DNA from 3 places in the Brevibacillus sp. NSP2.1 genome. Region 3 is predicted to be linked to each of the others. Evidence: riboswitches for the same ligand, from Rfam matches in the RefSeq annotation. Region 3 holds a riboswitch; each other region holds the start of a gene.
What was found. A riboswitch is a leader RNA that binds a small molecule or an ion and turns the genes downstream of it on or off. The one in region 3 is predicted to bind thiamine pyrophosphate.
Positions count from the first base shown of each region.

Region 1 (10,045 bases), 350 kb from region 3:
AAATTGGCGAAGTACAAAGTGCCGCGCCTGGTCGAAATCGTACCGGAGCTGCCGAAAAACAGCACGGGCAAAATTTTGCGCCGCAGCTTGCGCAAGTAATCTGCGCTTGGACGTGTGCGACATAGTTAGCTGATTGTGATTGACAGAAGGAGAAGAGCCAGACCCGCGCGGGATCTGGCTCTTTTTTGCCCAGAGCGGATTCTTATACGGAATAACGGGAGGGCACCTTTCATCAAGGGTATTTCGTTTACGTGATCGTCGTAAGCTGGACTGACTGGCTTTGGGCAAACAGTCGAGGCGCGCGGCGGCAAAATTCAGGCGGAAATGGGCGGCGCAACACCGGCGTCGATCCGTACATGCTGGCATCGGTCATTCAAAAATTTTGTACGGTACTTACCAAAACGCGACCTTTTGCGCCGACCACATGCCCAAAAGACTTGCAGCTCTATGCAGCAGCAGCCCACGAACAGCACGTGCCCGTACTCGTCGGAGGCACGGTATCGCAGATGTACGAAGTAGCAAAGGCACAGGACAAAGGAAGCTGGAATTCGTCCGCGGTCTGCACGACGACAGAGAAGCAGGTTGGGTGAGTATTGGGCGGTAGGGTTTTCTACATTTGCAAAAAGTCGATGCTTCCTGTAGAGGAGCATCGGCATTTTTTGTCGCTTGCTTGCAGATAGCTGTATTTTTTTGTGAATGCGGGAAAAAGAGGATTGCTTACTCCACCGCATCATCGGTCGATAACGGATAGCTGCTCTCATAAGAAAAGGGCTTCTGCTTCACTTGGTGACCGTTAGCATGGCAAACACCGCGTTACAGTTTGAATTCTTAGTAAATAGTTTGAACGAAATTGGGGAAGATAGATTGAAGATCGTGTTAATGTATTGGATCGTATTACACAATGTCTAATTACAAGGTTATTCCTGATGCACATTAAAAATGGTCGGAATCGACAAAACATTATAGACGATTCTGAGTGCAAATGTTGATACGAAATGGTATAATGTGTAATAAAATACATAAGGAGGTAATTTGGTGTTTAAGAAACTAATCTCATTATTTTTTTGCATTATCGCTCATCTTAGTACAAGCAACATTTGTCGCACAAGCAAAGAGCAACGAAGTGACAGAAGAAGTTGTAGATCAAGTAGCAAAAGAATATTTGAAGAGATTGAAGACTACTGTAGAGTTTGAAGACAAAACCAATGTGATTCCATTTTATGACCTTGATGATAACGAGTTAGGTTACTATTATCAGTTTGAGAATGGGGAAGAGAGCTTCTTTATGTTACTATCATCCAATACTGACTACTCACCGCTTTTCTCAGCCGGAAGTGGCGAACCTGATATTAAGATCATAGACGATGATGGTAAATATTATTACGCTGGTAATGTGACTCTCTATAAAGCTGAAAGTGATACAAATGTTGTAGATAGAATTAATGATGCATTGAAAAAAGCTCTTTGATGCAGAAAAGCGTAAGCAAAAGTAATCAGTTAGATAAAAGAGAATTGCGCATTAAGAAAAACTCAAAATCAATAGATAAATGGGAGTTGTTTATCTCTGATAGTAAAACCACATCTCGTAAAGATACATCAGCTGTTTCAACCGCAGCAGTAAAAGAGGATTATATCAAAGGTGTTGAAATAATGAATCAATGGGGGAGCGGTGTGGACTATCCAGCTAGTTCTTGTGGGCCGACTACCCTCGCAACAATAGCTGAATACTGGAGATCTGAAGAAAGCAAAAGTAAAATACGCGGACTTGATTATTACTCGGAAGCGGATATGATTAACCACATGTGGGATACACATGGAGGGACAGTTTTAGGGATGACTACTGGCAAACTAAGAGATGCTATAAAAATTCACACTAATGAACATGGAGGTAAGTATTCTGTTAAAACAAATAGTTTCAATAATTTCACTACCTATAAATCGGAAATTAGAGCAGATAGACCTCTAGCAATTAAATTCGATGATTGGTTTGTGTTTGACGATAGTTGGGGGGATGAATATGTTTATGATTACCATTGGACAACAGGAGTAGGATATATTGAAGGTGATGGCGATGAAATAATGTATATCCATGATAGTGTAGGCGGTGTTGCTTATATCGATTATGTAACTCATGAGGATATTGTTACTATGGTATCAATAGATATTAATTAGTTAATAGTACGTCTAGGGTAAGTAAGAGACTTACTCTAGACGTAAGGAGATATAGAATATGCTGAAACGAATTATAAAAATCGTTGGGGTTCTTTTGATCCTAGCAGTTCTTGTTAGTGGATGCTCTGAATTCTTCGGAACGATCAATGGTAGAATAGCAGCAAACAAACATGCTATTGAGTACATAAGCAAGAAATACAATGTTCCTATCGAACAACTTGGAGCAGATATACCTTCTTATAGATATGGACAGCGATTGTATGTTACAGGTATCAATGATAAACAAGAACAAAAAAAGTATACTGTATATGTCAGAATGTGGGGAGAGGGTGAAGTTATGAATATTTATGAGGAATGATAAATGGACCTCTGTCAATAGATTAAATACACTAAACCGAGAGAATTACGTAAGTGAATCAGAGTTTATGTTCGTATTGGTTTGGAGAGATACCCGATTAATGAGTGGAGAAGCATGTGATGTATCGACTTTCCCAAATTTACTTGACACGAAGGTAAGACCAATATTGGACTTTCATCAATCCTCTTTACACGGAGTTAAGACGAAGGATAACTTTGTGTAAAGAGGTTATTTTTCTATGCGTAAAAGTATGACAACGCCTTAAAGATAACTGCCGTGTTGCAAATCATGCATGAAGGAATGAAAGTCTCCCCTGTTGCGAAAGCTTCAGGCCTTCCTCCTACGACGCGTAGCCGATGGGAGTATGAATATCAAACACACGGTGATGAAGCCTTTGCAGGTAACGGGAAACGTATCAATTGAGATAGTTGGCTGTGCGTTCATTTCCGTTCTTTTCCTTTTCCCTCCGCCCATTGACAAGGCATTCCCGACATGCCTAGCATAAAGAATCAAGAAAAAGGAAGGGAAGGCGCCAGATGCAAGAAATCGACACCACCACGCTCAACCGCCTTTGCCAACAAAACAAGCCCTTCGCCTTGTTCATCTACACTCCCATGTGCGGCACCTGCAAGCTGGCGGAGCGGATGCTGCACGTCACCAGGGAAGCGCTCCCGGGGCCGCTTCCGTTGTACCAGCTCAACATCAACACGGCCGCAGCCCTTGCAGAGCGGCTGCAAATCACGAGCGTCCCGGCCCTGTTCCTGTTTCGCGGGGAACAGGTCACAGGCAGGCATTATGCGCTGCGCTCCGTCGGTTATTTGTACGACGTGCTGAAAACACTCGTCTAGACAAACACCTATCTCCTTCGTCCTGAATAAAAGAAAGAGAGACATATTGCGAAGGGGGAGGCGCATGCAAATCCATGTCGTGGAAGAAGGACAGACGCTGTCCGGAATAGCAGCAGCGTATGGGACGACGGCTGAGGAGATCGCGGAGGCAAACGAGCTACCCGATCCGGGCAGGCTCGTCGCGGGACAGGCGATGGTGATTCCGATTGTCGGGAGCTACTACTGGGTCAGGCAGGGAGACACCTTGTACACGATCGGGCAGCGCTACCAGATCAGCGCAGCCGAGCTGGCCCGCGTCAATAACATATCGCAGTACCGCCCGTTGCAAATCGGGCAACGCTTGTACATCCCGCCCCGTCCACGTCGGGCGGCGGATTTCAACGCGTATGCGGAGCCGCGCAGGACGGTGTCGGCAGCACTGGAAGCGGACGTGCGCACGGCGGCACCGCATTTGACGTACCTGGCGCCGTTCAGCTTTCGGATCAGGCGGGACGGGACGCTGGCCCGGCCGCCATTGAACGATTTTCCTGCCATTGCAAAAGAAAACCAGGTCGTGCTGATGCTCGTCGTCACCAACCTGGAAAGCGACCAGTTCAGCACCGAGCTGGGCGGGCTTATCCTGAACGACCAGGAGCTGCAAAACAAGGTGCTCGACAACATTTTTCAAACGGCGAGAGAGCTTGGGATGGGGGACATCCATTTCGATATGGAGGCGCTCCCGGCTGCGGATCGCGAGGCGTACATCCGCTTTTTGCGCAGGGCTCGCGACCGGGCGCACGCTCAGGGGATGATGATTTCCGTCGCTTTGGCACCGAAGACGAGCGCCGAGCAGCAAGGCAGATGGTACAGCGCCCACGATTACCGGGCGATTGGCGAAATTGCCGACTTTGTCGTCATCATGACGTATGAGTGGGGCTACAGCGGGGGGCCGCCGATGGCCGTGTCACCGATCGGGCCTGTGCGTCGCGTCCTCCAATACGCGCTGACCGAAATGCCGGCCGAAAAAATTTTGATGGGCCAAAACTTGTACGGCTACGACTGGACGCTGCCTTATGAGCAGGGGACGACGGCGAGAGCGTTGAGTCCGCAAGCGGCGATTGCCTTGGCGGCGCGGGAAAACGCCGTGATTCGCTACGATTACCGGGCGCAGGCGCCGTTTTTCCACTATACGGCAGACGACGGCAGGCGGCATGAAGTATGGTTTGAGGACGCCCGCTCGATTCAAGCCAAGTTCGATCTGGTGAAGCAACTGGGCATACGCGGAGTCAGCTACTGGAAGCTCGGTTTGCCGTTTCCGCAAAACTGGCTGTTGATCGAAAGCAACTTCCGCGTCCGCAAACGGGCGTAGCGAGAAGGCGTGCAATCCACTTTCGGCTTGTACGCCTTTTTCGTTTTCCGGCTGGTACTTTTTTCGCCGTGTGCCTGTCAGCCAGTCAGGAGGGCGCACGCTCCTTTTGTCTGCTGGCTGGCGCAGTTCCCGGCAATGGACGACGACTCGTTGCAGAACAGATAGCGGTTCGTCGCCAGAGGCGGGTACAAAACAGCCAGGCTGTCCGACAAAACGAGCCTCTCGCTGTTTCGCGCGTGCTTTTTCAGCAACGCCGGGCCGCTGCAAGTGTTGGCCCGGTCACGTTTTCGATTGGCAGCAATCGTGGTATGATGGAAAAAGAATACGTAGAAAAGGAGAGAAAGTATGGGAGAATGCAAGCTGGATCACAGCAAAGAGGATGTGCAAAAGAAGTTGGCCGAGCAAGCGCCGTTTTTGTCCGAAGAGCGGGTAGGACAGTTCCAGCGCATGCTGGAAGGAGAGCTTAGCCAGGAGCGTTTGAACGAGCTGTTTCACCTGTTGAAAAAATACGATCTGGCAAGCCCGGAAGAGCGCCTCGTGCGCGAACAGCAGATGGATCGGCTGTTTGGCTAAAAAAGCCGTCACCGGATCGGCTTGCGGCCCATGAAGCCCTCGCGCAACCCGTGGTAGTGGGTGATGGATTCCTCGCCCTCGCGCCAGCACAGGAGCACTTCTTCGCCGTCGATGATCGCGGGAAAGTCGAACAGGCCGATGTCGATGTCCTTCACCTGGATGCCTTTGCCGATCAGTTGGGTGACGTGCATCTTCGCTTCCAGTTCGAGAAACTCAAGCTGGCATTCCACCGAAAAGAGCGCCTCTTCGTCAACGGGCTGCTGCTTTTTGATTTGCTCGCGCTTTTGATACATTTCGTAGAAAGAGCGCTTCGATTTTTGCAAAAACGAGAGTTCTTCACGTACATAGGGCAACAAGTCGTTCGCTTCCTGAAGCGTAAAGATTTTTTTGTTCACGGATCATCCCTCCACGATCTCTATTTTATTAGTATAATATCACCCTTGGCGGGAGAAAATGGCCGGAATGGAAAAAGCGCAAATGGCTTTCCGCTCCGGCGGCAAGGAGCAAAGATGGAAGACAGAATCTATTATCAAGATGCGTATGCGACAACGTTTTCGGCGCGCGTACTGCGGCAGGGCACGGAAGAGGATGGAACGCCGTACGCTGTGCTGAGCCAGACGGCGTTTTACCCGACGGGAGGCGGACAGCCCGGGGATGTGGGCACGCTCAGAGAATGTCGGGTCATCGACGTGGAAGAAGTAGCGGGCGAGGTGCGTCATCGGCTGGAAGCTCCGCTGCCGGAGGACTGCGCGGAAGTGGTCGGGCAGATCGATTGGGACCGCCGCTTCGATCACATGCAGCAGCATGCCGGACAGCACATTTTGTCCGCCGCGTTTCTGGAAGTCGCGCGGGCGGAGACGGTCGCGTTTCATTTGGGAAAAGAACGCGTGACGATCGACGTGCGCCTGGATGAGCTGACAGCGGATTTGTGGGAAGCAGTCGAGCAGCGGGCCAACCAGGTCGTGCTGGAAAACCATCCGATCATCGCCCGGTTTGTCGACGACGAGGAGCTGGCTACGTTGCCGCTGAAAAAACAGCCGACGGTCACGGAAAATGTCCGCGTCGTCATCATCCCCGAGTACGACTACAATCCGTGCGGCGGCACACATCCTGCGCGCACGGGCGAAGTGGGCATGATTAAAATTCTCGGCTGGGAGCGCCATCGCGGAAACATCCGGCTGGAGTTCATCTGCGGCTTGCGGGCTTTGCGGGATTACACGCGCAAGCAGGCGGCTGTGCGCGAGCTGGCGAAGCGGTTTGCGACCAGCGAGGCGGAGCTGATCGCGCAGGCAGAGCGCGTACTGGCCGAACGGGACAGCTTGAAAGCAAGGCTCGCCGACGCCGAAAAGCAACTGCTGGAAGGCGAAGTCCGAAAGCAGCTTGGCGTGGCAGAGCAAGTGGGAACTGTGCGTGTCATCGCGCAAGTTTTCCCGGACAAAACGATCCAGCAACTGCAGCAGTTCGCCCAGCTCGCAGTCGCGGAGGCGCCGGACGTCGTATGCTTGCTGGCCGCAGCGACTGACGAGAAGACCCAGCTTGTGTTTGCGCGGGGGCAGGACGTGAACGTCGCCGTCAACCAGCTTATCAAGGAGACGCTGCCGTTGATTGCCGGAAAAGGCGGCGGCAATCCGGCGATGGCGCAGGGCGGCGGTCAACCAGCGCCTGCTGCGGACGAAGTGTTGGCGCACGCCCGCAAGCTGCTTGCCCAGTCGCTGGCCTGACGGACTAGCTGTGGGCAAGGCCGTTCACGCCTGGCCCCTACCATGATGGATGATGCGAGGAGGAAACGACGATGTTTTGGAACCCCGGCGATAAAGTTCGCGTGACGCAGCGGACAGGAGAATATATCGCGGAAGTGCTGGAAATTCACGATACGAAGCTGTTGGTCAAGGTGCTGGCGGTGACGAAATACCCGCAGCAGGGCGACCTGCATACGTCCTACGAGGTGGATGTGCCGCTGTTCCACCAGCGCCCAGCGCTCTCCTACCAGGAAAAATTCATGACCCCGGCCGCATCCGTCATCCGCTACAACGGCGAAGTGCCGGACTACAAGGAGTCCGTGCGCAAAGCGATGGAGCGGGAAATGGAGAAGCTGAAAAAAATGGCGGCCTGGTCCGAGCGCTGCCTGGTTGAACTGGAAGCGATGTACAAGGAAACCTTTACAAACACGAAATAGAATGGTACTGTAATACTCGAACGTACGACAATTTCATAGGTTTACTACCAAACGGGGGCCGAGCATCGTCGGCTGAGATTGTAACGAGCGTGTTACTGACCGTTGAACCTGACCTGGGTCATGCCAGCGGAGGAAGAGGTATATGAATCGATTTCACGGTGCGGCAGTTGCGGCGTATTTGCCGGAATGCTGCTACCAGATGATGAGATCAACTCAACCATCCCACGGCGGATGGTTTTTTTCTTCCATCTGTCCGATGGGATACATATACGGCTTCCACCGTTTGACTGGGGTGACTTCCGGCAAGCGAGGGAGGCCGTTTTTTCGTCCCTCGACAGGTGCCATCAAGAAGGAGGAATACAATGGTTGTTGTGCTGAACGGAAAAACAGCAGAGCTGTCGGCTGAGATCAACACAGTCCGCGCCTTGCTCGCTTCGTATTCCCTGCAAGAGAAGATTGTCGTCGTGGAGCGCAACGGAAAGATCATCGACCGCTCCCAGTATGAACAAACGCCGATTGCAGACGGAGACCGCATCGAAATCGTTCATTTTGTCGGAGGAGGATGACCAGCATGGATACATGGAAAATTGGCCCTTACGAGTTTCGCTCCCGCCTCTTGCTCGGGACCGGAAAATTCGCAGATTTGGAAACGCAAGGAAAAGCAGTCGAGGTGTCGGAAGCAGAAATTTTGACGTTTGCGATTCGCCGGCTCAATTTGGAAAATCCGCAAGAGCCGAACTTTTTGGAACAGCTCGACCTGAAAAAATTCACCCTGCTGCCGAACACAGCGGGAGCCTATACGGCAGAGGAAGCGGTGCGTATCGCCCGTCTGGCGAAAGCATCCGGCTTGTGCGATATGATTAAGGTGGAGGTCATCGGCGACCCGAAAACGCTGCTGCCTGACCCGATCGGCACGCTGGAAGCGTCGAAAATACTGGTCGAAGAAGGCTTCATCGTGCTGACCTACACCAACGACGATCCGATTCTCGCCAAGCGTTTGCAGGAAGTGGGCGTGCATGCCGTCATGCCGGGCGCGTCCCCGATTGGCTCCGGACAAGGCATCGTGAACGAAAACAACCTCCGCTTCATCATCGAGGACGCCAAAGTGCCGATTATCGTGGACGCGGGCATCGGTTCGCCAGCCGATTGCGCGAAAGCGATGGAGCTGGGCGCTGACGGCGTGCTGCTGAATACGGCAGTCGCGCTCGCGGACAATCCGGTGCTGATGGCCGAAGCGATGAAGCTCGGCGTGGAAGCGGGGCGCAAAGGCTTCCTCGCAGGACGGATCGCGAAAAAGCGCTACGCGTCGGCGAGCAGCCCGACAGAAGGGATGATTGAGTAGCGTGGACCGACTGACAGAAGCGGTAGAATCGATTTCCAGGCGCAAAGAAGAGTTGTTTGCCCTCCTGGCAGAGCTCGTTTCCCATCCGACTGTAAGTCCGCCAGCGCGAAACAGCGACGCGGCGCAAACGGTACTCGCCCATCGGCTCGCGGCCATCGGCTTTGAGGTCGACCGCTGGACTGTCTACCCCGGCGATGACAACGTCGTCGGCCGACTGCCGGGCAGCGCTTCCGCCCAGGCGAACAGCCTGATTATCAACGGGCACATCGACGTCGCGGAAGTCGGCGACGATGCGAGTTGGACGTATCCGCCGTTTTCCTTGACGTGCGGCGCAGACGGGCGGCTGTACGGACGCGGTGTAGCAGACATGAAAGGTGGACTGGCTGCGAGCCTGTTCGCCATCCAGATGCTGCGCGAGCACGGCGTCGAGCTGGCAGGCGATTTGCTGTTCCAATCGGTAATCGGCGAGGAAGCGGGCGAAGCCGGGACGCTGGTGGCGCTCGAACGCGGCTACCAGGCGGACTACGCCGTCGTCGTCGACACGAGCAACCTGCACATGCAAGGGCAGGGCGGCGTGATTACCGGCTGGATCACGATTGAGAGTCCGACGACCTTGCACGACGGGATGCGGGCGAAAACGATCCATGCCGGAGGCGGCGTGCGCGGCGCGTCTGCGATTGAAAAAATGGCGAAAATCATTACGGCGCTGCAGGAGCTGGAACGCGACTGGGCTGTGATGAAGGCGTACCCCGGCTTTGCGGCTGGCAGCAATACGATCAACCCTGCCGTGATCGAGGGAGGACGCCATGCTGCGTTTATTGCGGATCGCTGCGCGCTCTGGATTACGGTTCACTTTTATCCGAACGAATCATACGAACAGATCATTCGCGAGATCGAGGACCATGTCGGACGCGCAGCGGCGGCCGATTTGTGGCTGCGCGACCATCCCCCTGTGTTTCGCTGGGGCGGTCGCTCCATGATTGAGGAGCGCGGAGAAATTTTCCCGTCCCTGGAGCTGGACACGGAGCATCCGGCTTTGGCGCAGTTGCAAGCCGCCTATGAGAGCGAGCTGGGCGAGGCCCCTGTGGTGAACATGTCTCCTACCGTCACAGATGCGGGCTGGTTCGCGCACGCAGGCATTCCCGCCGTACTGTTCGGCCCGGGCGAGCTGAAGCACGCCCATGCCGTCGATGAGTCGATTGATCCTGACCAGCTTGTCCGGTTTGCC
Region 1 covers NZ_CP048274.1:2,615,847-2,625,891, forward strand. The annotation lists gene M655_RS13225 (long-chain-fatty-acid--CoA ligase) at 1-99, shown strand, start outside; gene M655_RS13230 (hypothetical protein) at 252-590, shown strand; gene M655_RS13235 (hypothetical protein) at 1,124-1,468, shown strand; gene M655_RS13240 (C39 family peptidase) at 1,468-2,172, shown strand; gene M655_RS13245 (hypothetical protein) at 2,231-2,530, shown strand; gene M655_RS28080 (hypothetical protein) at 2,831-2,953, shown strand; gene M655_RS13250 (thioredoxin family protein) at 3,067-3,378, shown strand; gene M655_RS13255 (glycoside hydrolase family 18 protein) at 3,443-4,726, shown strand; gene M655_RS13260 (hypothetical protein) at 4,804-4,977, opposite strand; gene M655_RS13265 (hypothetical protein) at 5,072-5,299, shown strand; gene M655_RS13270 (DUF2203 domain-containing protein) at 5,308-5,694, opposite strand; gene M655_RS13275 (serine-tRNA(Ala) deacylase AlaX) at 5,809-7,020, shown strand; gene kapB (kinase-associated lipoprotein KapB) at 7,092-7,475, shown strand; TPP riboswitch at 7,517-7,627, shown strand; gene thiS (sulfur carrier protein ThiS) at 7,838-8,041, shown strand; gene M655_RS13290 (thiazole synthase) at 8,047-8,817, shown strand; gene M655_RS13295 (acetylornithine deacetylase) at 8,810-10,045, shown strand, end outside.
Region 1: another riboswitch for thiamine pyrophosphate. It lies ahead of thiS (sulfur carrier protein ThiS); the one in region 3 lies ahead of thiC (phosphomethylpyrimidine synthase ThiC).

Region 2 (10,045 bases), 2.5 Mb from region 3:
CGGGTCCGCTTGTCCGTACGTACAGCCGCAGCGTATCGCCCGGTCGAAATTCCGCATAGCGCTGGTAGGCGAGAGAGAATGCGGGCTCTATCGCAAGTGTGATGCTCATGGGCAAGCTCCTTTCCATCGTTTCAAGCCCATTGTAACACACAAACCAAAAACGCCCATTCGGTTGGCCTGTCTTTTCCGAATGGGCGGTCTTTTTAACGGACTGCGGTTAATCCTTGCCTTTGCTGACGTCTTTCGTCGGATGCATGAAGCGGGCATTGCCTATGGGTCTGTCCTCCAAAAGCTCCTTGTTTTCGTAGGAGTTCCAGCCGATGTCGTTGGTCGGGTGCACCCATTGGTCGCCTGCCATGATCGAAGGGTCGGTGTCAGTGTTCCAGTTGTTCAACGGGGATTCTTTGGATTCGTACTGGCTGTCTCCGATCACCACACCAAACTCGTTGACAAAAGGTCGCTGGATCGTGCGGGACGATTTTTTGAAGTCAGGCGCGCTGATCTGATGCGGCAAGGTTCCATCGAGGGAAATATCCTTCGTCTTCTCGTTGTTTTTCTGGTCGTTGTCCATTCGTTGGACCTCCTTTATCCACACAGCCGTATGTTTGCCAGCGAGGCATGCTCGCTTTTAGCATGCATCAGTCGCATTTCCCTTATACGGCGAGCAGCGCGCAAGCATGGCCGCGACCCAAGCCCAGCCCAAGTTGCCGCCACCTGCATATGCTACAAAAAGGGGGAGATTCGATGCTGACCAGTGTCGTTATTCCTGCCAAAAACGCAGACGATCAACTGTTGTACACGTTGTTCGGCTTCAACCTGCAATACTGCGCCTTCGAGGAGTTCGAGGTGATCGTGCTGGACAACACCTCAACGGATGCGACGAGGGAAAAGCTGTCCCGGTTTACCGCTCATTTTCCGCTGAACTACGTGCAGTTTCGGGCCAAAAAACCGCTTGCCCACCTGCTGAACACAGGGATACAGTTGGCGCGCGGCGAGCTGATCGTCTTCCTCGCTGCCCAGATGATCGTACCCCGCAGCTTCATCGGCGTGCATCAGCAGGCACATGAAAAAGCGAGCCACCTGGTCTTGCTCGGGCAGGATCGAAAACGAATCTATTCGGTGTATGAGCCGGGCTTCAGCGCGACACAGCATGCGGAGTGCCAGCTCTGGCTGGAGCAATACCCGCATGTGAAGCGGCCGCATACGCTTGTGGAAACAGTCCCTTTGCTGGAAGAGAGCCAGATTGTAAACGGCTTGCCATTTCACATCGGCTTGCCCTGTCCAATCGCGCAGAAGCGGCTGGCCGCCCGGGAGAAATACGGGGCGAAGCTGGCGCGGCACCGCTCGCCGTGGACGCTGTTTGACACCCAGCACGTCTCGCTGCGGCGGGAAAGCCTGCAAAAAGCAGGACTTTTTCGCGAGCTGCCGCGGATTGAGATGGAGCGCGATCTCGGAAAACGTTTGTTAAAAAATGGCTGCCAATTCCAGTTGGACGATAAGCTGACGCTATTGAAGCAGGAGTGTGTGCAAAAAAGACTGGGCGCAAGCAGCCAGCCGACGAAAAAAAACCGCCGGGCATGACCATAGCCCCGGCGGTTTACTTTGTGCCTAACGGTTTTCTTTTAACCGCTCTTGTGGTTCACTATTAATGGAACCGTTGGAACGGACGGCTTCAGACTGGGCTTTTGGGCCACGAATTTCTGCGGTTTTTCCAAAGTCTTTTGCTTTATTGCGTACCATGTCTCGTCCTCCTCTTCATGCGAAGCGTAAAAATAGTATGACCCAAAAGGCGCTGGAGAATGGGCGTGAATTCGATAGGGAAAGGATGGCAGCTCACATGGCGAAGAAAAAACAAAAACAGCAACCACAACGTCAAAACCTGGATACAGCGACAGAAGCGAAATCTTCTCTCGGCAGCCTGAAGGATATGGTGAATGCGGATGCATTGGCCAAGCTGAAGCAGTTGGAAAAAGAAATGAAGTCCGAAAGCGAGCGCAAGGCGAAGGAAGCGGCCGAGCAAAAGCGCCGCGAGCAGGAAGAGCGCGAGCGCAACAAAAGCTTTGCGGAACTGCTGGCCGACTACGACAAAAAAGGCGGAGGCAAGTACAGTTGATGCGCGATGGACGGCAGACGGAGAGGCCGGATACGTCGAAAAACGGCCTGATGAAAAAACGGCAACTCGCGCTCAAGGATGAGTCGATCAAGCAGCGCGGCCAGCAAGTCCTTGGCCGGTTAGGGAAAAAGCAGCCCAAGGAGTGATTTTTTTCCCTCCTTCCCCATATAGCTAGGAGAGGGGAAAGGAGGGAGACCATGGGGACAATCCTGCTCCTGCTCAGTCTCCTTTGTGTAGCTGTAGGCACCTGGAAGCTGAGCGGTATCTACAAGGCAGACAAGACGGACAGCAAAACGCTCTGGTGGACAGTCGCGAGTGTCGGGATTGCGCTTTTTTTTCTTTTGAAGCTGATGACTGATACGTTTCCAACATAAACATGCACCTGTGGCTCAAGCTGCACAGGTGCATGTTTTTTGTTGCTGAAATTATTCGTAGCGAAGCGCTTCGATCGGGTCCAGCTTGGCGGCCTTGTTGGCCGGATACAGGCCGAAAAAGATGCCGATTGCGCTGGAGAAGCCAAAGGCGATGAACACGCTGTTCCAGGACAGAAGCGGCGGCAGATTGGCAAACTGCGCAATCAGGGCGGCGATGCCCAGTCCGAACAGGACCCCGATCAAGCCGCCGATCAGGCAGACGATGACGGATTCGATCAGAAACTGGATCAAAATGTCGCTGCGCCTTGCCCCGAGCGCCTTGCGAATCCCGATTTCCCGCGTGCGCTCTGTGACCGAAACGAGCATGATGTTCATGACGCCGACCCCGCCGACGACAAGCGAGATTCCGGCGATGACGCTGAAGATCAGTGTCAATGTGCCTGTCAACTGGTTGAACTGATCGACCGATTCCTGCATGCTGCGCACCATGTAGTGGTCTTGTTTTTGATGCTTGCGGGTCAAATACTGCTTGACTTGCTGCATGGCAGGGTCGACAGACGGCTTGTCCACGGCTTTGCCCATGAACATCTGGACGGATGGCTCTTCCTGCAGGCTGTGGTAATAACGGATGGGGACAACCGCGCCAAACGTCTCTGCTCCCATGTCAAACTTGAACTTTTCCTCTGTGTACGTACCGATGACGACGAGCGAGTTGTTGCCCCAGCGCACGCGCTGGCCGATCGGGTTCATCTGGCCGAACAGCTTTTCGCCGAGCTTGTCCTCCAGCACGACGACGGCGCGCTGCTCCTTGTCATCCGCGCTGTTGAACAGGCGTCCTTTGGCCACTTTCATCGTCTTCTGCATGGCAAAGTAGTCGGGGGTGCTGGCGGTCAGGTTGACCCGCTCTTCTTTTTTCGGGCCTTTCAGTTCGATTGTATTGGAGTTGTACGGGACGATGTACTCGATTGCCGGGCTGATTCGGCTGAGTACCTCGGCGTCCTCGATGGTCAGGTCGTCTGCGGCTATCTCTTCCTTCGTATCCCAGTTGATGAAGACGTTGAACGTGTTCTGGCCGAATTTTTCCATCTCGTCGTTAATCGCTTTTTGTCCGCCTTCGCCAAGTGTCGTTACGGCGATGACGGAGGTGATGCCGATGATGATGCCGAGCATGGTCAGGCAGGAACGCATTTTGTTCGCCCAGATGCCTTCCAGGGCGGTGTAAAAGCTCTCCATAAAATTCATGTGACAATCACCTCGTCAGACGGGGTAGAGAAAATTCGTTCCTCGACCCGTTCGTCGCGGACGATGACGCCGTCCTTGAAGGTGACGATCCGTTCGGCGTGCTGGGCGATGTCCAGTTCGTGCGTGACGAGAATGATCGTGACGCCCTGGGCGTGCAGCTCCTGGAACATCGCCATGATCTCGACGCCGGAGCGGCTGTCCAGGTTCCCTGTCGGTTCGTCGGCCAACAGGATGGCGGGTCGATTGACCAGCGCTCTGGCGATGGCGACCCGCTGCTTTTGTCCGCCGGAAAGCTGTGTCGGCTTGTGGTTCATGCGCTCAGCAAGCCCGACTCGCTTCAGCGCTTCGGTGGCGCGACTGCGTCTTTCCGAGCGGCTGATGTTGGCGTACATCATCGGCAGCTCCACGTTGTGCAAAGAAGTGGAGCGCGCGAGCAGATTGAACGATTGAAAAACGAAGCCGATTTTTTGATTGCGAACATAGGCGAGCTGCTTGTCCTTGAGGCTGCTGACCTCGATGCCGTCGAGAATGTACGTCCCCGAGTCAGGACGATCCAGGCAGCCCAGCATGTTCATGAACGTCGATTTCCCTGATCCCGATGGTCCCATGATGGCGACAAATTCGCCTTTTTCCACTAGCAGGGAGACGCCTTTCAGGATCGGGAGGGTAGTATCGCCTGTCTTGTATGATTTCGTCAAGCCTTCTACCTGAAGCATTGTCGGCTGACCTCCTTTTTACGTGGAACGCGTCCAGTCGTTACATGCCCAGCGCAGCAGCACCGCCGCTCATCGGCATGACCGCAGCTCCTTCGCTCAGAGCGTCGACAGGTCCCAAAATGATTTGTTCGTCTCCTGACAGTCCCGACTTGATGTGGGAGAACAGCTCATTTTCTGTGCCTGTAACGACTTTTTGCTTCTTGGCGATGCCGTCAGCGGAGATCCATACGAAGGTGCTGCCATCGGCGTCCTGCTGAACGGACTCGATGGGAACTTGCAGGGCGTTTTCGATTTTTTCCACCATGATGTTGATGTCCACGTGGAAGCCTGGCTTCAGTGCGCTCAAATCGCCCTGCGGCTTGAGGATGACTTTGACGCGCGTTTTTTCGCCTTGGCCCGAACTGCTTTGCGTAGTGGTCGCGATCGGCGCGATCCGGGTAATTTGGGCGTTCAGCAGTTGCTTGCCCAGCGTAATTCCTTCAATCGTCGCGGACTGGCCGATTTTCAGTTTGCCGACGTCCGACTCGTTAATATCAGCCTGAATGAGCAGGTTGTTCAGGTTGGCCAGCGTCAAAATTTCCGTGCCTTTGCTGACGTATTGGCCGTTCTCGGCCGCCACGCCAATGACTGTTCCGTCCATCGGCGCGACGAGGACGCTTTGCACGCGCTCTTTTTCCAACTGGCTGCGCTCTACGGCCAGCTTGTTGATTTGCGCCTGCTGGGCGGCGATGTCTTCCTTGCGCGGCCCTTTTTGCTTGAGGGCAAACTGTTGCTTCGTGACATTCAGGGAAGACTGGGCGTTGTCCAAAACAGATTTGGCCTTGTCCAACTCTTGCTGCGTGGAAGCCCCCGAAGCGAACAGTTGCTGGATCCGATCGTACTCGCGTTTGGCTGCGTCGTATTCGCGCTGGGCCTGATTGACCCGCTCGCGCTCCTGCGCCACTTCTTCCGGCTCTGCCCCGATCTGGGCTTTTGCCAGATTGGCTTTGGCTACTTCCATTTGCGCTTCCAGATCAAGCAGTCTGCCGTCGACATCCGAGGTGTCGATTTTTGCGATGACCTGGCCTTTCTTGACCTTGTCGCCTTCCTTCACCACAAACTCGCGCAAGGTTCCGGTTACGTTGGCATACTGCTTTTGCTTGTCCTCTACCGTGACGATCCCCGAGGTCAAAATTTTGCTCTCCAGGACTGACTTGGTCGGAGCCCCGATGTTTACCGGCATGCCCATGGCTTGCTGAGAGCCCATCATGTTGATTCCGACGAAGCCCGCACCGAGCAGGACGACCACGGAACCGATGATCCACCACCGTTTTTTCATGTTCATTTCTCCTTGCTGTTAGGAACCGTATTATTTCTTTGCTCGGTGAAGTCTTACGCCAGGTCTGGAAAAAGGTAACACTTGTGGCGAATTGTTCACGATTTGCTCACATTTTGTGATGTTTTGACGGAAAGCAACTTTCTGGCTTTTGGCGTGATAAGATAAGAAAATAGATGACGTTCCTTGGGAGGGGAGCCATGAACCAAGCGATTCGATTTGATTACTCTAATGCACGCGCCTTTGTGAGACAGCATGAGTGGGAGCAGCTTGCCCCGGCGATCGGGCAGGCGCATGAGATGTTGCACAAAAGAACGGGTCCAGGCAGAGACTATCTCGGTTGGGTTGATTGGCCGCAGAGGTACGACCGCGCTGAATTTGAGCGGATTCGCCAGGTGGCGGCGCGTATCCAGGCTGATTCGGATGTGCTTTTGGTAATTGGAATCGGGGGTTCATATTTAGGGGCGAAAGCTGTACTGGACATTTTGGGCCACAGCTTTTACAATTTGCTGCCGAAGTCGAAGCGGCGTTTTCCGGAAATTTATTTTGTCGGGAACAATATCAGCCCGGTTTATATCTCTCATCTGATGGACGTGCTCGAAGGAAAAGACGTGTCCATCAATGTCATCTCGAAGTCGGGCACGACGACAGAGCCCGCGATCGCTTTTCGGCTGCTGCGCACCTGGCTGGAGAACAAGTACGGCCGCGAGCAGGCGAAGAAGCGCATCTATATTACGACGGACAAAACGCGCGGCGCCTTAAAAAGACTCGCGGAGGACGAAGGGTACGAAAGCTTCGTCATTCCGGACGATATCGGCGGACGTTTTTCCGTCCTGACCGCAGTCGGACTGTTGCCAATCGCAGTGAGCGGGGCCGATCTGGACGCGCTGATGAAGGGCGCGCAAGACGCGAGCGAGCGCTACATGGTCATGGATTTGTACGAAAATCCGTGCTACCAGTATGCGGCGATTCGCAATGCGCTGTACCGCAAAGGTAAAACCGTGGAGCTTCTGGTCAGCTACGAGCCGCAGTTCCGCTTTTTCGCGGAGTGGTGGAAGCAGCTTTTCGGGGAGTCGGAAGGAAAAGACGGCAAAGGAATTTTTCCCGCGTCAGCCGAGTTTTCCACGGACCTGCACTCGTTGGGGCAGTACATACAGGACGGCATGCGGCAGTTGTTTGAAACGGTTGTTACGGTGAACAAGCCCGCCGTCGACGTGACCGTGCAGGAGGACCCGCTCGATGTGGACGGGTTGAACTTCCTGTCCGGCAAGCGGATGGGGTTTGTCAATAAAAAGGCTTTCGAGGGAACGGTACTGGCCCATGTAGATGGCGGCGTACCGAACCTGCTTGTGGAGATGCCAGAGGCGACAGCGTACCATCTCGGCGCCCTGATCTACTTTTTTGAAAAGGCGTGCGGGATCAGCGGCTATTTGCTAGGGGTCAACCCGTTCGATCAGCCCGGGGTGGAGGCGTACAAGGCCAACATGTTCGCCCTTCTGGGAAAACCTGGATTCGAGCAGCAGAAAGCGGAACTGGAGGCAAGATTGCGCGAGAACAAGACGTATTTGACTGTGGAGGAGACAGCGGCGTATTTGGAGCTTCCTGAAACGTTTATTTTGGAAAAAATTCATCAGGGCAAAATCCGCGCTCTCCACGACGGCAACGAGTACATCATCAACAAGGAGCAGTTCAATCACCATCTGGAGGAAATGCGCAAGCTTCGCGAGTTCGAGGAAGCGGCGCGTCACGAGACGGTTCCGGAAAGCTACGATGTGAAAGACGAGGATTAAGCTGAGGATGAAAGCGCAGACCATCTTGTCAGATCGCGCCCAAGAGGACTATACTTGGTGGGTGAACGAAAATAAAAGATCAAGCAACTCGGGGAGTCCTTCATGCGGGGCTGAGAGGATGGAAGCAACGACCGTCGACCCATTGCACCTGATCCGGATCATGCCGGCGCAGGGATACGGTTGCCGGCAAACAGCGCTTTTTTATTTGGTTACGATGCGTATGAAGCCCGCCTTTTCCTGCGAAGGAGAAGGTGGTTTTTTTCATTTTGTCGACTGCGCCAGGGGCTTTTGGCTACAACGGCGCTTTCGAACGGCCCCGAAGAGATTACAACAAGCGAGGAGAGAGAAAAATTGAGCGATTGTCTCGTAGTGGGTGGAGGAATTATCGGATTAAGTCTGGCTTATGAGTTGTCACGAAGAGGAAGGAGCGTCACGCTGGTCGAGCAGGGAGAATGGGGCGGACAGGCGTCTTCTGCGGCGGCGGGGATGCTCGCGCCGTTGAAGGAGTTTACGGCCCCAGGCCCGATGCTCGATCTGGGCATGACTTCGCTGGCCTATTACCCGCAGTGGGCGGCCGAGCTGGAAGAGTTTACCGGAGGGGACGTCCAGCTCAGCCTGGAAGGGCTGCTGACGGTCGCGCTCAACGATGACGAGCAGGCACAGCTTTTGGCGAAGTACCATTGGCAAAAAGAAGCGGGGCACAGCGTCCACCTTTTGACGGAGCGGCAGCAACTGGCTGAGGTGGAGCCGCTTTTGACCGAGCAGGCGCAGGCAGCCATCTACTCTCCGTACGAAGGGCATATCAACAACCGCATGCTGCTGCGCGCTCTGGTGACAGCATGCCGGCTGCAAGGCGTCGCGTTGCACGCAGGCTGTGTCGTGAGCGGCATCGCGGTAAAAGGCGGCCGGGTAGTCGGCGTGGAGAGTTCGCTTGGACCGCTGCGGGCGGAGCAAACGATCATCACGTCAGGCGCGTGGGCGGGCATCATGCTGGAAATGCTCGGCGTTTCGATTCCCGTTCGCCCGGTTCGCGGCCAGATCGCGGCGGTATCCTCCGCAGGCATCCCGCTTCGCACCGTCATTTTTGGCACATCCGGCTACATCACGCCGAAGAAGGACGGGAAAATCGTCATCGGCGCGACAGAAGACGAAAGCGGCTTTCAGCGCGAAGTTACAATGGCGGGCTTGGCCAGCATCCTGAACGGAGTCATGCCGTACGTCCCGGCCTTGCACGGCGCTGCTTTTCTGGAGGCGTGGGGCGGACTGCGGCCAGCTACCGCAGATGGCAAGCCGCTGCTTGGTCCCGTGCCCGGCTGGGACGGGCTTTCGATTGCCGGAGGGCACTTCCGCAACGGCATCTTGCTGTCCCCGGCTACCGCGAAATGGATGGCCGACTACCTGGAAAAAGGCGAGACAGAGCGTCTGACGCCGTTTTTGCCATCCCGCTTTTTGGCAAAAACAGACGAAACGTCGAACAAAATGGGCTAGTCCGAACTGCAAACCCGGTACACCTCCCCATGGGCACCTGTATATGGTAATAAAGAAACACCAGAAGGGGAGGAGTTTCCATGCAGTCTGAAAAAAACCTGTACCAGGCTGACGTCCAGACGGTCAGTCTGATAAAGGATATGCGTGAAAATGTGCACAACATATGCAAAGAACACGTCGAGAAAAAGGTGCGCATTGAAGCGATTGACGGCCAGATTTTTGAAGGCGTGATCGTGGACTTTGACGATCAGAATGTATATGTGGAAGTGGACGATCCCGATGCAGAGGAAGACGACTACGAGTTCGAAGAGGTAGCCAGCCGCAAATCGCATGGAGACTGGGGCATGTACCCGGACTGGACTCCCTACGGCTATCCATATGGCGGATACCAGCCGTTTGGCGATGTCAGTCCGCTTGGCAGCAGCAGCCAGCCGAATCGGCCTCCTGCTGGTCAAGTCAGCCCTTACGCGGACGATTGCTATCCATACGCTCCGATCAGCCCATTCGGCAGCCCGAATCAGCCGTATGGGCAGGTAAGTCCGTTCGGCCAGCCCGAATCAGCCGTTTGGGCAGGTAAGCCCGTTCGGCAGTCCGGGTCAACCGTATGGGCAGGTAAGTCCGTTCGGCAGCCCGAATCAGCCGTTTGGGCAGGTAAGCCCGTTCGGCAGTCCGGGCCAGCCATATGGGCAAGTAAGTCCGTTTGGCAGTCCGAGCTTTCCGTACGGCCAGGTGAGTCCGTTTGGAGAGGGCGCTCCTTTCGTCAGCCCTTATTCCGGCTTCAATCCGTACATGGCGCCGTTCCCACCGTTCCCGCCCTACCCGCCTCAGCCGTGTTACCCGTACCCACCGCCGCCACCACCTCCGGCTGCAGTCGTCTTGCCGAGGAAAAAACGCCGCCGTCCGTGCCGAAGAGGCAAAAGAATCATTCCGCTCGCCTTGTTTACGCTTTTGACGATCGCGCTGCTCTAAAACCTGAAAGCATAGAGTTACCAAGCCTCTTGCCATCC
Region 2 covers NZ_CP048274.1:4,754,793-4,764,837, reverse strand. The annotation lists gene M655_RS23250 (iron-sulfur cluster biosynthesis family protein) at 1-109, opposite strand, end outside; gene M655_RS23245 (DUF3905 domain-containing protein) at 218-571, opposite strand; gene M655_RS23240 (glycosyltransferase family 2 protein) at 745-1,581, shown strand; gene sspK (small acid-soluble spore protein K) at 1,609-1,740, opposite strand; gene M655_RS23230 (YqkE family protein) at 1,838-2,113, shown strand; gene M655_RS23225 (hypothetical protein) at 2,113-2,259, shown strand; gene M655_RS23220 (hypothetical protein) at 2,311-2,487, shown strand; gene M655_RS23215 (ABC transporter permease) at 2,539-3,729, opposite strand; gene M655_RS23210 (ABC transporter ATP-binding protein) at 3,726-4,445, opposite strand; gene M655_RS23205 (efflux RND transporter periplasmic adaptor subunit) at 4,486-5,763, opposite strand; partial or broken gene M655_RS23200 (glucose-6-phosphate isomerase) at 5,961-7,310, shown strand; gene M655_RS28160 (excisionase family DNA-binding protein) at 7,332-7,550, shown strand; TPP riboswitch at 7,630-7,745, shown strand; gene thiO (glycine oxidase ThiO) at 7,902-9,038, shown strand; gene M655_RS23190 (LSm family protein) at 9,119-10,045, shown strand, end outside.
Region 2: another riboswitch for thiamine pyrophosphate. It lies ahead of thiO (glycine oxidase ThiO); the one in region 3 lies ahead of thiC (phosphomethylpyrimidine synthase ThiC).

Region 3 (10,045 bases):
TCAACGAAATTTTTTTTCCCGCCTACTTCATCATGTGCCTGCTGCTCTACTTTCTTTTGATGAACGAGTACAGCATCGAGCGGCTGGAGCCGATTTTGAGCACGAGCCTGGATCGGATTACGATAAGCAACCTGCTGCCGATCGGCGTTTACGGAGACATTTTGCTGTTTGGCGCTTTTTTGCACGCCAGCAGCGAGCCGCGTCTCCTGTTTACCGCCATGAAGCACGGAATCATGATCGCCTGCTTCACGACCACGCTTACGGTGCTGATTCTCCTTGGGGTGATGGGCTACGTCATTGCGGGCCGACTCAATTTTCCGATCTACATTCTCGTGCAGCAAATTCACCTGACGGACTTTCTCGACCGGGTGGAAATGATTTTGTTCAGCTTGTGGTTTCCTGCGTTCAGCATTAAAGTCATCGTCGCCTATCTGGCCTTCCTCGTGGGCGTAGGATCGTTTGGCGGACAGTTGCACTACAACACGTACAACGCGCCCACCGGCTGCTTCATGGTGGTGACCTCGCTGCTCGCCTTTCCCAAGGTGTCGGATATCAACCAGTTCATCAGCTACAGCTTTCCGCTGCTTGTCGTGCTTTTTCAGGTGCCGCTGCTCCTGTTTCTGTTTATCGTCGCCCGCCGGAAAAAACGGGAAGAAGGCCAGGCTCTGATTCCGCGAGGCACGAAGCTGCACCGCTTTTACCGGATGATGGTGTGGGGGGGAGTATTCAGCATTGCAGGCTGTTTCCTGACGATCTTGGTCGGGGATCTGCTGCGGGACAAATCTCCGGCGGCAGGGATCGCGACGGCCATCGCCTACATCGTGTTCCTGGTGATCGGGGTGTTGACCAGCTACGGAGAAATGCAGGCCCTCAACCACGGCAAGCAAAGGCTGGGGCGGCCCAAGCAGCAAGGCAGTTTTCGGCAGTAAGGCCCGTCGTTTTGCCCGCCTGTATGCTGGTGCTGCGGTTTACGCTTCGAATGTGCACTGGCGGGCAGGGGAGTCGACGAAGCCCTGGATGCTCGGCTGGCGCAAGGAGTGCCCGTCTGCCCACTCTGCGTACTGAATTTTGGCTGTGAGCTGCGGCTTTAGCCAGATGGTGCCGTTGATGCGCTCCGGCTTGTTATGAAAAGGCATGTCAGCCTGGATCAACGGCTGAATCGTTTCGGTCAAGCTGCGCCAATCGCTGTGGGTCAGCTTTCCGGTTCCGGCATGGCCGATATACCAGAGAGCGCCCTTGGCGTCGTAAAGCCCGAGCAGCAAGGAATTGACCGTCTGATCCCGCATCGTCACTCCGCCTACCACCGCGATCAAATCCCGGTAGTTTTTTTTCTTTTGCCAGCGCGCATCTTTTCCGGCGATGGCATACGTGCTGGTCAAATCTTTGATGATGACGCCTTCCATCCCTTGCTGCTCGATCGTCTGAAACAACTCCCGGCCACTCGTAAAATTGTCGACGAGCTGCACCGTGGGCGTCGGGGAGATGAGCTTTTGCAACAGGCGCTGGCGCTCTGCCAGCGGACAGGCCGTGACCCATTCGCCGTCTGCGTACAGGACGTCAAAAATCATGTAGAAGATGGGGACCTGACGCTTTACGGCTGCGATTTTTTCCATCCGTCGCAGACCGTCCCTGCGCATGACCTCGTAAAAAGAAGGCTTGCCATCTGCACCAAGCGCAACGACCTCGCCGTCGAGAATGACGGACTGCGCCCGGCAGTAGTCGGAGATTGCGGCGATTTCCGGGTAGTGCAAAGTCCGCTCGTTAGCCTTGCGATTGTACAGCTTGACCGAGTTGCCGTCGTAGTACGTCAACAGCCTGATCCCATCCCATTTGACTTGCGCAATCCAGTCGGGGCCATCCGCGATGTCATCCGTCGTCGTCGGCTCGAAAGGAATAATCGGCGTTAGCTTCATGGTAGCCTCCCGTATGTGCTTGGTGTCTGCCATTTGTACGGTGTCACCATTCGCGATCGTCTATGCACGGGTCAGGACAGAGAGTTTTGATTGAATTTTAAGAAACTTCTTTATTGATTAAGTATTGTATTTGCGTTATACTAGGAAGCAGTTCACGAAACATCATGCATGATTTGAAACGCGTTGGAAACAGTATGGATGGGCTATATCTGACAGACTTTTGACCTCCTATCGTGGTACGTCCACCACAAGTGCGCAAGGAGAAAGTCATTTCTGGATATAGTCCTTTTTTTGTACAGAGAAGAATGGATAAGATTCTTAGTAAGTATAGGGGCAACCAAGTTGCTCGCCTTCACTTTTCTTCATTCTTTTTTCGTTGATCCAGAAATAGACTGTAGTTTATAATTACTGAGGTAATGATTTTGGGAACAGCTTCGGCGTGCGTTGCTGTTGCTGGCCGCCTGTTCCGGAAAGAAGGAATTGACTTGCCGTTTCTTCGCTTTAAAGGCTTTGAAAAAGAAAAGCTGCAATCGGTATCGCCCCTTATTATAGAAGAGTTTGCCCGCATCGCGGAAGTGAGCCAGGAAAAAGTCAAGCTGGAGCTGCTTCTGGTCGAGCAGTTGACGAACAGTCCGTTGTCGCTTGAAATCATGATGTTTCCCCGGGAGCAAAAGCAGCACGACCAGATCGCCAGCACGATGAACCGGATTTTGCAAAAGCAAGGTTTCCAGAACGTCCATATTTTCTTTATCCTGCTGTCGCCCGAGCTGTATTATAAGGAAGGGCTTCCTTTGCAAGTCAAAGTCTCAGGCTGAAGCGAGCAGGTGAAAAGACCGCCATCCCTGGTCATAGCCCCGTCAAGTAGACACTAAAAAAAGACGCTATCTTAAGCGGCGATCGATTCCCGGTATTGGACTGGGGAGAGGTCGCCGAGTTTTTTCTGGAACCGTTCTGTATTGTAGAATTCGATGTATTCAGCGATCAGTTTGCGAGCGTGAGCTATATCTCTTGGTTTCTCCAGATACAACTTTTCCGTCTTCAGGTGTGAAAAAAACGATTCAACACAAGCGTTGTCGAAGCAGTTCCCCCGTCTGGAATGGCTTCCGGTTAGCCCTTGTTCTTGCAACAGATTTGCGTATGTCTTGGTAGTGTACTGGAATCCTTGGTCGGAGTGCAGGATCGCATCTCCATTACCCAGTTGCTTCACCGTAGACAGCACAAGATCAAGATCGTTTCTCTCCGACACTTCCCAAGCAACCGTTTCGTTATTATACAGATCCAGGACCACGGACAGATAAATGAAGTCATCGACGACTCGAATATAGGTAATATCGGTTACATATTTCTTTCTAGCCTCGTCCGCAGCGAACTGGCGATTAAGGACATTGTTGAACACGATGGAGGGCTTGCGGCCGGCAAATGGACGCTTTTTGCGGATCACTGAGCGGATGCCCAATTCTCGCATCAGTCGGCGAACTTTCTTCGTATTTACTTGTAGTCCCTCTTTGCGTAGAGCCGTGCGCATTCGTTTATACCCAAAGTATGGGCGAATGCGGTGAATTGCCAGTATATGTTCCTTTAGGTCGGCATCCTGCTCCACACGTACCTTACGAACCTTCTCCGTCGCCTTCCACTTGTAGTAGCCCGCCCGGGAGACCTCCGCTATTTCGCATAGCATGACCACAGCGTACTTGCGACTCATTTCTTCGATCGTCCTAAACCGGGTTTGCTTATCCAACTTCCCTCCCCGTGTAGATTTGGATTGAGCTTTTTTAGGTATTCGACCTGCGCTTTCAAGTAGTTGTTCTCTTCCTCTAGACTGCTGAAATACTTCTTGATCCATCGCCCTCTATAGTCTTCAAACGTTTCACCGTTTTGCCGTTTCTGTACCCACTCCCGAATCTGCGTCTTACTTTTAATGCCTAATTTCTCCATTATCATTGGGTAGCTCCAATGCTCCTCAACCCGCAAACGTACTGCTTCGCTCTTCGTTGCTTCGTCATATTGCTGCTGTTTTTGCCCTTTACGTGGCGGCATAAGAAAATCCCCTCCGGTCAACAGTGTTGATCTCATCATACCATGAGGTCTTTTTTCACTGTCTACCATGAGGGGATAATACCACCCACTGTCGAGGATGGCGGTCTTTTTTGTGCATAAGCTGCTTATCCAGTACAAGGGGCAATTAAGGCTGGGGCCGAGCCATTGGCGCAGCCAACTTTCCTAGGTGTGGCAGGGAAGCTGTCTAATAATAGAGGCTTTCCGTTTGCAAGCATTTGGCACAGGTGCGGGCGAGGGGGGTCTCGACGAACTCATGCGCGCACGCTTTTTGCAAATGGGCCAGTTGGCGCTTCAGACGTTCAAGGTCAACCTCCAGGCGCGCGATCTCTTTTCGCAATTGCAACACATCTTCAATCGTCTGCCACCTCCGGGCGCTTATTTGTACAGTTGACTTCCTTGCTCGCGAAATTCGCGGGCTTTTTCTTGCAGGCCCGCTGCGATGGCGGCAGGCTCGATCCGCTCCTGCTCCTGGGCCTGGTGGCGGATGTCGTGCGAAATTTTCATGCTGCAAAATTTCGGGCCGCACATCGAGCAAAAATGCGCGGACTTCGCTGCTTCGGCAGGCAGCGTCTCATCGTGGTATTCGCGGGCGCGCTCGGGGTCGAGAGACAGGTTGAACTGGTCGTTCCAGCGAAACTCGAAGCGGGCTTTGGACAAAGCGTCGTCGCGCTGTTTTGCTCGCGGGTGGCCTTTGGCCAAATCCGCTGCATGAGCGGCGATTTTATAGGCGATGAGACCGTTGCGCACGTCTTCCTTGTTCGGCAGGCCGAGATGCTCCTTGGGCGTGACGTAGCAGAGCATCGCGGTGCCAAACCAGCCGATCATCGCGGCGCCGATCGCCGAGGTGATGTGGTCGTAGCCGGGCGCGATGTCTGTCGTCAACGGCCCGAGCGTATAAAAAGGCGCCTCGTGGCAAATCGCTAGTTGTTTGTCCATGTTTTCGCGAATGAGGTGCATCGGGACGTGGCCGGGTCCTTCAATCATCACCTGCACGTCGTGCTTCCAGGCGATTTTCGTCAGCTCGCCGAGTGTCTCTAGTTCGGCAAACTGGGCCTCGTCATTCGCATCTGCAATCGAGCCGGGGCGCAAGCCGTCTCCAAGTGACACGCTGATGTCATACGCCTTGAGAATCTCGCAAATCTCTTCGAAATGCGTGTACAAAAAGTTTTCCTCGTGATGGGCGAGACACCACGCAGCCAGAATGGAGCCGCCGCGCGAGACGATTCCGGTCACGCGCTTCGCGGTCAGCGGAATGTAGCGGAGCAGGACGCCGGCGTGAATGGTGAAATAATCGACGCCTTGCTCTGCCTGTTCAATCAGCGTGTCCCGGTAGACTTCCCAGGTCAAATCCTCCGCTTTGCCGTTCACTTTTTCAAGCGCCTGGTAAATCGGTACGGTTCCGACAGGCACCGGGCTGTTGCGGATGATCCACTCGCGCGTCGTGTGGATGTGCTTTCCGGTCGACAAGTCCATGATCGTGTCCGCGCCCCAGCGCACCGACCAGATCATTTTTTCGACTTCTTCTTCCATTGAGGAGCTGACGGCAGAAGTGCCGATGTTGGCGTTGACCTTGACGTGAAAATTCCGGCCGATAATCATCGGCTCCGCTTCCGGATGATTGATATTGGCGGGAATGATCGCGCGGCCTGCCGCCACCTCAGCCCGGACGAACTCCGGCGTGACGCCTTCGCGGATGGCGATGTACTCCATCTCCGGCGTGATGATGTGACGGCGGGCGTAGTGAAGCTGGGTGACCGTCTTGCCTGGCTTCGCCCGTCTCGGCTGATAGCCTTCGCGCGGGAAAGCGGGCATCTTCCCTGCGCTGTCGGCGTTGCGGATTCCGTCGTCCACAGGCTTTGGCTCGCGGCCGGCATAGCTCTCCGTATCGTCGCGCTCCTCGATCCAGCGCTGGCGCACGAGCGGCAGCCCTTTGTTGATGTCGGCGACATAACCTTCGGCCGTGTATTCGCCGCTTGTGTCGTACACGCGCAACGGCGGGTTTGGTGTGGTGCCGTACAGCCCCTCGGTAGGCGATAGCGCAATTTCGCGCATCGGCACGCGAATGTCGGGGCGGCTGCCTACCTCGTATACTTTGCGGCTTCCGGGAAAAGATGAAATGGATGACATAAAAAACCTCCTTGGCTTGGTTGCACGAAAGCGCGAACCTTGTAGGGAGGCGAAAGAGGCCCGTCGCGAAAAAACGCCACATGGGAACATGCGACGCCAGACGCGAGAGTAGAGAAGAGACGGGTATCCGAAAAAAAGATACGCGTCGCTAATCTGTCATATGGACATTCCTCCGCTGGCATTACCCAGTTCAGGTTCAACGGTCGATGGCACAGTACCATCCTCTCAGCCTGGTGATTTCCAAGCTCCCGTGCTTGTTTTTGGTTGTCGTTGCAAGATTAGGATACCGGAGAACAGCCGTGCTTGGCAAGAAAAAGTTTCCAACAAAAATTGCCACAGGGCAACACATTTTCCCCCCCTCTATACTCATGAATCGGACTAAAACTGTTTCTGTAGACCCACACGAATTGCGTCTGGTACGATGAAATTCGAAAAAACGAGAAACTGCTTTTATACGTTCTGTTCTAAGGCTTTGGGCGAATAGGGCGATTGAGATTTTTTGAGGTGATGGAGTGTGAATGTATATTCGGATCTGAAGCAAGGAGAGCGGGGTGCGTGGGTCAGCATTATCGCCTATATTTTCTGCTCGGCGTTAAAAATAGGGGTTGCGGTGCTGACAGGCTCGGCAGCGTTAATGGCGGACGGGCTGAACAACTCGACGGACGTGGTGGCGTCGATTGCCGTGCTGATCGGGCTGCGCATTGCCCGCAAGCCGCCGGATCGCGACCATCCGTACGGCCATTTTCGCGCGGAGACGATCTCTGCCCTGGTCGCGTCGTTCATCATGCTGTTTGTCGGGCTGGAGGTCATTACCGGAGCGATTCCGACGCTGTTTGATACAAACCAGACTGCTCCCGACTTGTTGGCAGGCTGGACGGCGCTGGCGACTGCGGTCATTATGCTCGGGGTCTATCGGTACAATCACCAACTCGCCGTGAAAACGAACAGCCAGGCGTTGCTCGCGGCCGCTGCCGACAACCGCTCGGATGCCTTCGTCAGCATCGGGACGTTTGTCGGAGTGGCGGGCGCGCAGTTCCAACTGCATTGGCTCGACCCGCTGGCAGCGCTCGTGGTCGGGGTGATTATCCTGAAGACGGCGTGGGATATTTTCCGGGAGGCGACGCATCGCTTAACAGATGGCTTCGATGAGGGGCAACTGGAGGAGCTGAAGGAGACGATCTTCTCCATTTCCGGGGTGAAAGCGATCAGCGACATCAAGGCGCGTTATCACGGCAGCAGCGTGCTCGTTGACGTCGTGATCCACGTCGATCCGCAGTTGAACGTAGTAGAAAGCCACACCATCACCGAAAATATCGAAGAACGGATGAAACGTGTGCACAAAATCAATACGGTTCACATTCATATCGAACCGGAACAACAGCTCGCAAAAAGATAAGCAAAAAACCTGTCCGCAAATGGGGCAGGTTTTTTTGCGCAGACGTTATCCGGTAAGGCTAAGGCGTCGCCAATGGCTGCGCGCAAGCCAAGTGTTCTGCTTATGGCTTCGCACCGCACCACCAACTGTTCCAACGCCGCTTTACACAGGAGTGGCTTTTTTGCGGCGAAGCGTTTTCGTTGTCGAGGTCGGACCGGGACTCGGTTTCCCCACCGCTTCTTTGGCAGGGGAGGTTGTCTTGTCCGCTTTCTCCGCAGAAGCGGCCCGTTTGCGCCCTGCTTTCGGCTTCGCGGCTGCCGGGGAAGGCTCCGGCGCAAGCTTCACGGGACTGCCCGTAGTGCCTGCTGTCGAGGCCAGGCTTTCCTTCAAAGCTTGCATCAGGTCGATCACATTCGTGCGCGCAACCGTCGGAGCGGTGGCGATCTCCTGGCCCTCCAGCTTTTTCTCGATCATTTTTTGCAACTCGACGCGGTATTCGTCGGTGTACTTGGCGGGATCGAACGGAACGGTCATGTTGCCGATCAGCTCTGTCGCCATTTTCAGTTCGTTTTCCGCGAGCGGGACAGTAGCCTCCGGCAAGGCGGGCACTTGACTGACCGGGCGCACCTCGTCCGGGTAAAAAATCGTTTCCAGCATGATGCAATGCTCGTACAGCCGAATGACGGCGAGACTTTGCCGATTGCGCATCGTCACCTGGGCGACGGCGATCTTTCCGGTCTGCTCCATGGCGGCGCGCAGCAGCGCATACGCCTTTTCTCCCGTATCTTGCGGAGACAGGAAGTAGCTTTTGTCAAAGTAAACCGGGTCGATCTCCGACAAGTCCACGAAGTCGAGAATTTCAATGGCGCGGCGCGTCTCGGGCGTGATCGCCTCCAGGTCTTCGTCGTTAATCATGACAAAATGGCCTTTTTCGTACTCGTACCCGCGGACGATTTCGCTCGGTTCCACTTCCCGCTGGCAATGCGGGCACATTTTGGCGTATTTGATCGGGGTGTTGCATTCCTTGTGCAGTTGGCGAAAGCGAATGTCCCGTTCCTCTGTTGCCGTAAACATGCGGACGGGTATATTGACCAGGCCGAAGCTGATTGAGCCTTTCCAGACGGTGTGCATATGATTCCTCCAGTACGGACTGTTTTTGCGTGGCTGCGACTGTTTTTGTTTATTGTTTGTAGCCGACAAGCGGATGCCGCGAGGGAAATGCAGGCGGGGAAACATTGTCATCGTCGCCAGCCGGCATGGAAATAGCGAAGAACTGTAAACGTAGACAAAAAAACTGCACCTCCAACTGTTAGGTGTATCTAACAATCGGGTGCAGTTCAGATGTAGCGACTGGCTTTTTTAGCTTGTGTTCGCGTTATTGGCCGTGCTTGATAATGTCGGACTGGTCCGCGCGCGACTGCATTTCCCGCGCTTGCTCGACGCCTGTTCCGGTACGGTCGGCAATGGACTGGGCCTTGGACGCTTTCAGCTTTTGCGCGGACGGTTGTTTTTCTGCCATGTCGATTCCCCCTTTTGGAATAGGTGCAAGTAGTATGCTCCCCCTGCGGGCAAAAAAATACCCCCTCGCCAAAAGACGATGGGGCAGCGGTTCAACTCCTCCCGCGCGGGGAGCGTCGGCACGGAATGCTCCTATCAGACACGCCGTGCGCCAAAGTGAACTGCCTTTCAATTATGGGAGAGGAGAAACCGGAGGAAGAGCTTATGGGGAAACGTAAGTCTTCTCCGCGGTTGTCAGCGACACCGTTGCGTCGCTATCCATCATGTTTTCCAATCTTTGTGCATTCTATACGCGCAATCCGCCATAAATTTTCCAGTTGCCAATTTTACGGGGGTAGGCAGTTGTGATAGTATGATATCAGCTTTTATCCCTTATAACTTCTTTGAACAGGTGAAATCATTATGCGCGTCATCGCGGGAGAACACAGAGGTAGAAAACTGGCCGCCGTCCCAGGTAGCGGGACGCGGCCGACGACCGACAAGGTTAAGGAATCGATTTTTAACATGATCGGCCCGTATTTTGACGGGGGCTGGGCATTGGATTTGTACGCCGGAACAGGCAGCCTGGGCATCGAGGCGCTGAGCCGGGGAGCGGACAAGGCTGTCTTTGTCGAGCGGGATGCAAAAGCGTTCGCCGTCGTCAAGCAAAATGTCAGCGCCTGCCGACTGGACGAGTACGCCGAGCTTTACCGCATGGATGCGGAGCGGGCGATCCGGCAGTTGGCCAAGCGCGCCCAGCCGTTCGAGCTCGTTTTTCTCGACCCTCCGTACGCGAAGCAACGAATCGTGGAAGAGATCGAGCAACTGCAAGCGCTCGGCCTGCTCGCAGAAGGCGCCTGGATCGTGGCGGAGCACGACAGCAAAGACGCTTTTCCCGATGCGATCGGCGATTGCGTCAAGGATCGGCAAGCGACCTACGGCGATACGGCTGTCACCTTGTATTATTACGATCCGCAAAAGGAAGCGTAAGCACCAGCACACGAAAAGGAGGAAACAAAATGGCGATCGCCGTTTGCTCGGGAAGCTTTGACCCTGTGACCTACGGACATCTCGA
Region 3 covers NZ_CP048274.1:2,270,373-2,280,417, forward strand. The annotation lists gene M655_RS11420 (GerAB/ArcD/ProY family transporter) at 1-929, shown strand, start outside; gene M655_RS11425 (ATP-dependent DNA ligase) at 969-1,913, opposite strand; gene M655_RS11430 (DUF1904 family protein) at 2,399-2,728, shown strand; one part of gene M655_RS11435 (IS3 family transposase) at 2,800-3,692, opposite strand; one part of gene M655_RS11435 (IS3 family transposase) at 3,692-3,950, opposite strand; gene M655_RS11440 (hypothetical protein) at 4,177-4,362, shown strand; gene thiC (phosphomethylpyrimidine synthase ThiC) at 4,347-6,098, opposite strand; TPP riboswitch at 6,249-6,359, opposite strand; gene M655_RS11450 (cation diffusion facilitator family transporter) at 6,613-7,494, shown strand; gene ku (non-homologous end joining protein Ku) at 7,636-8,604, opposite strand; gene M655_RS11460 (hypothetical protein) at 8,849-8,992, opposite strand; gene rsmD (16S rRNA (guanine(966)-N(2))-methyltransferase RsmD) at 9,394-9,960, shown strand; gene coaD (pantetheine-phosphate adenylyltransferase) at 9,990-10,045, shown strand, end outside.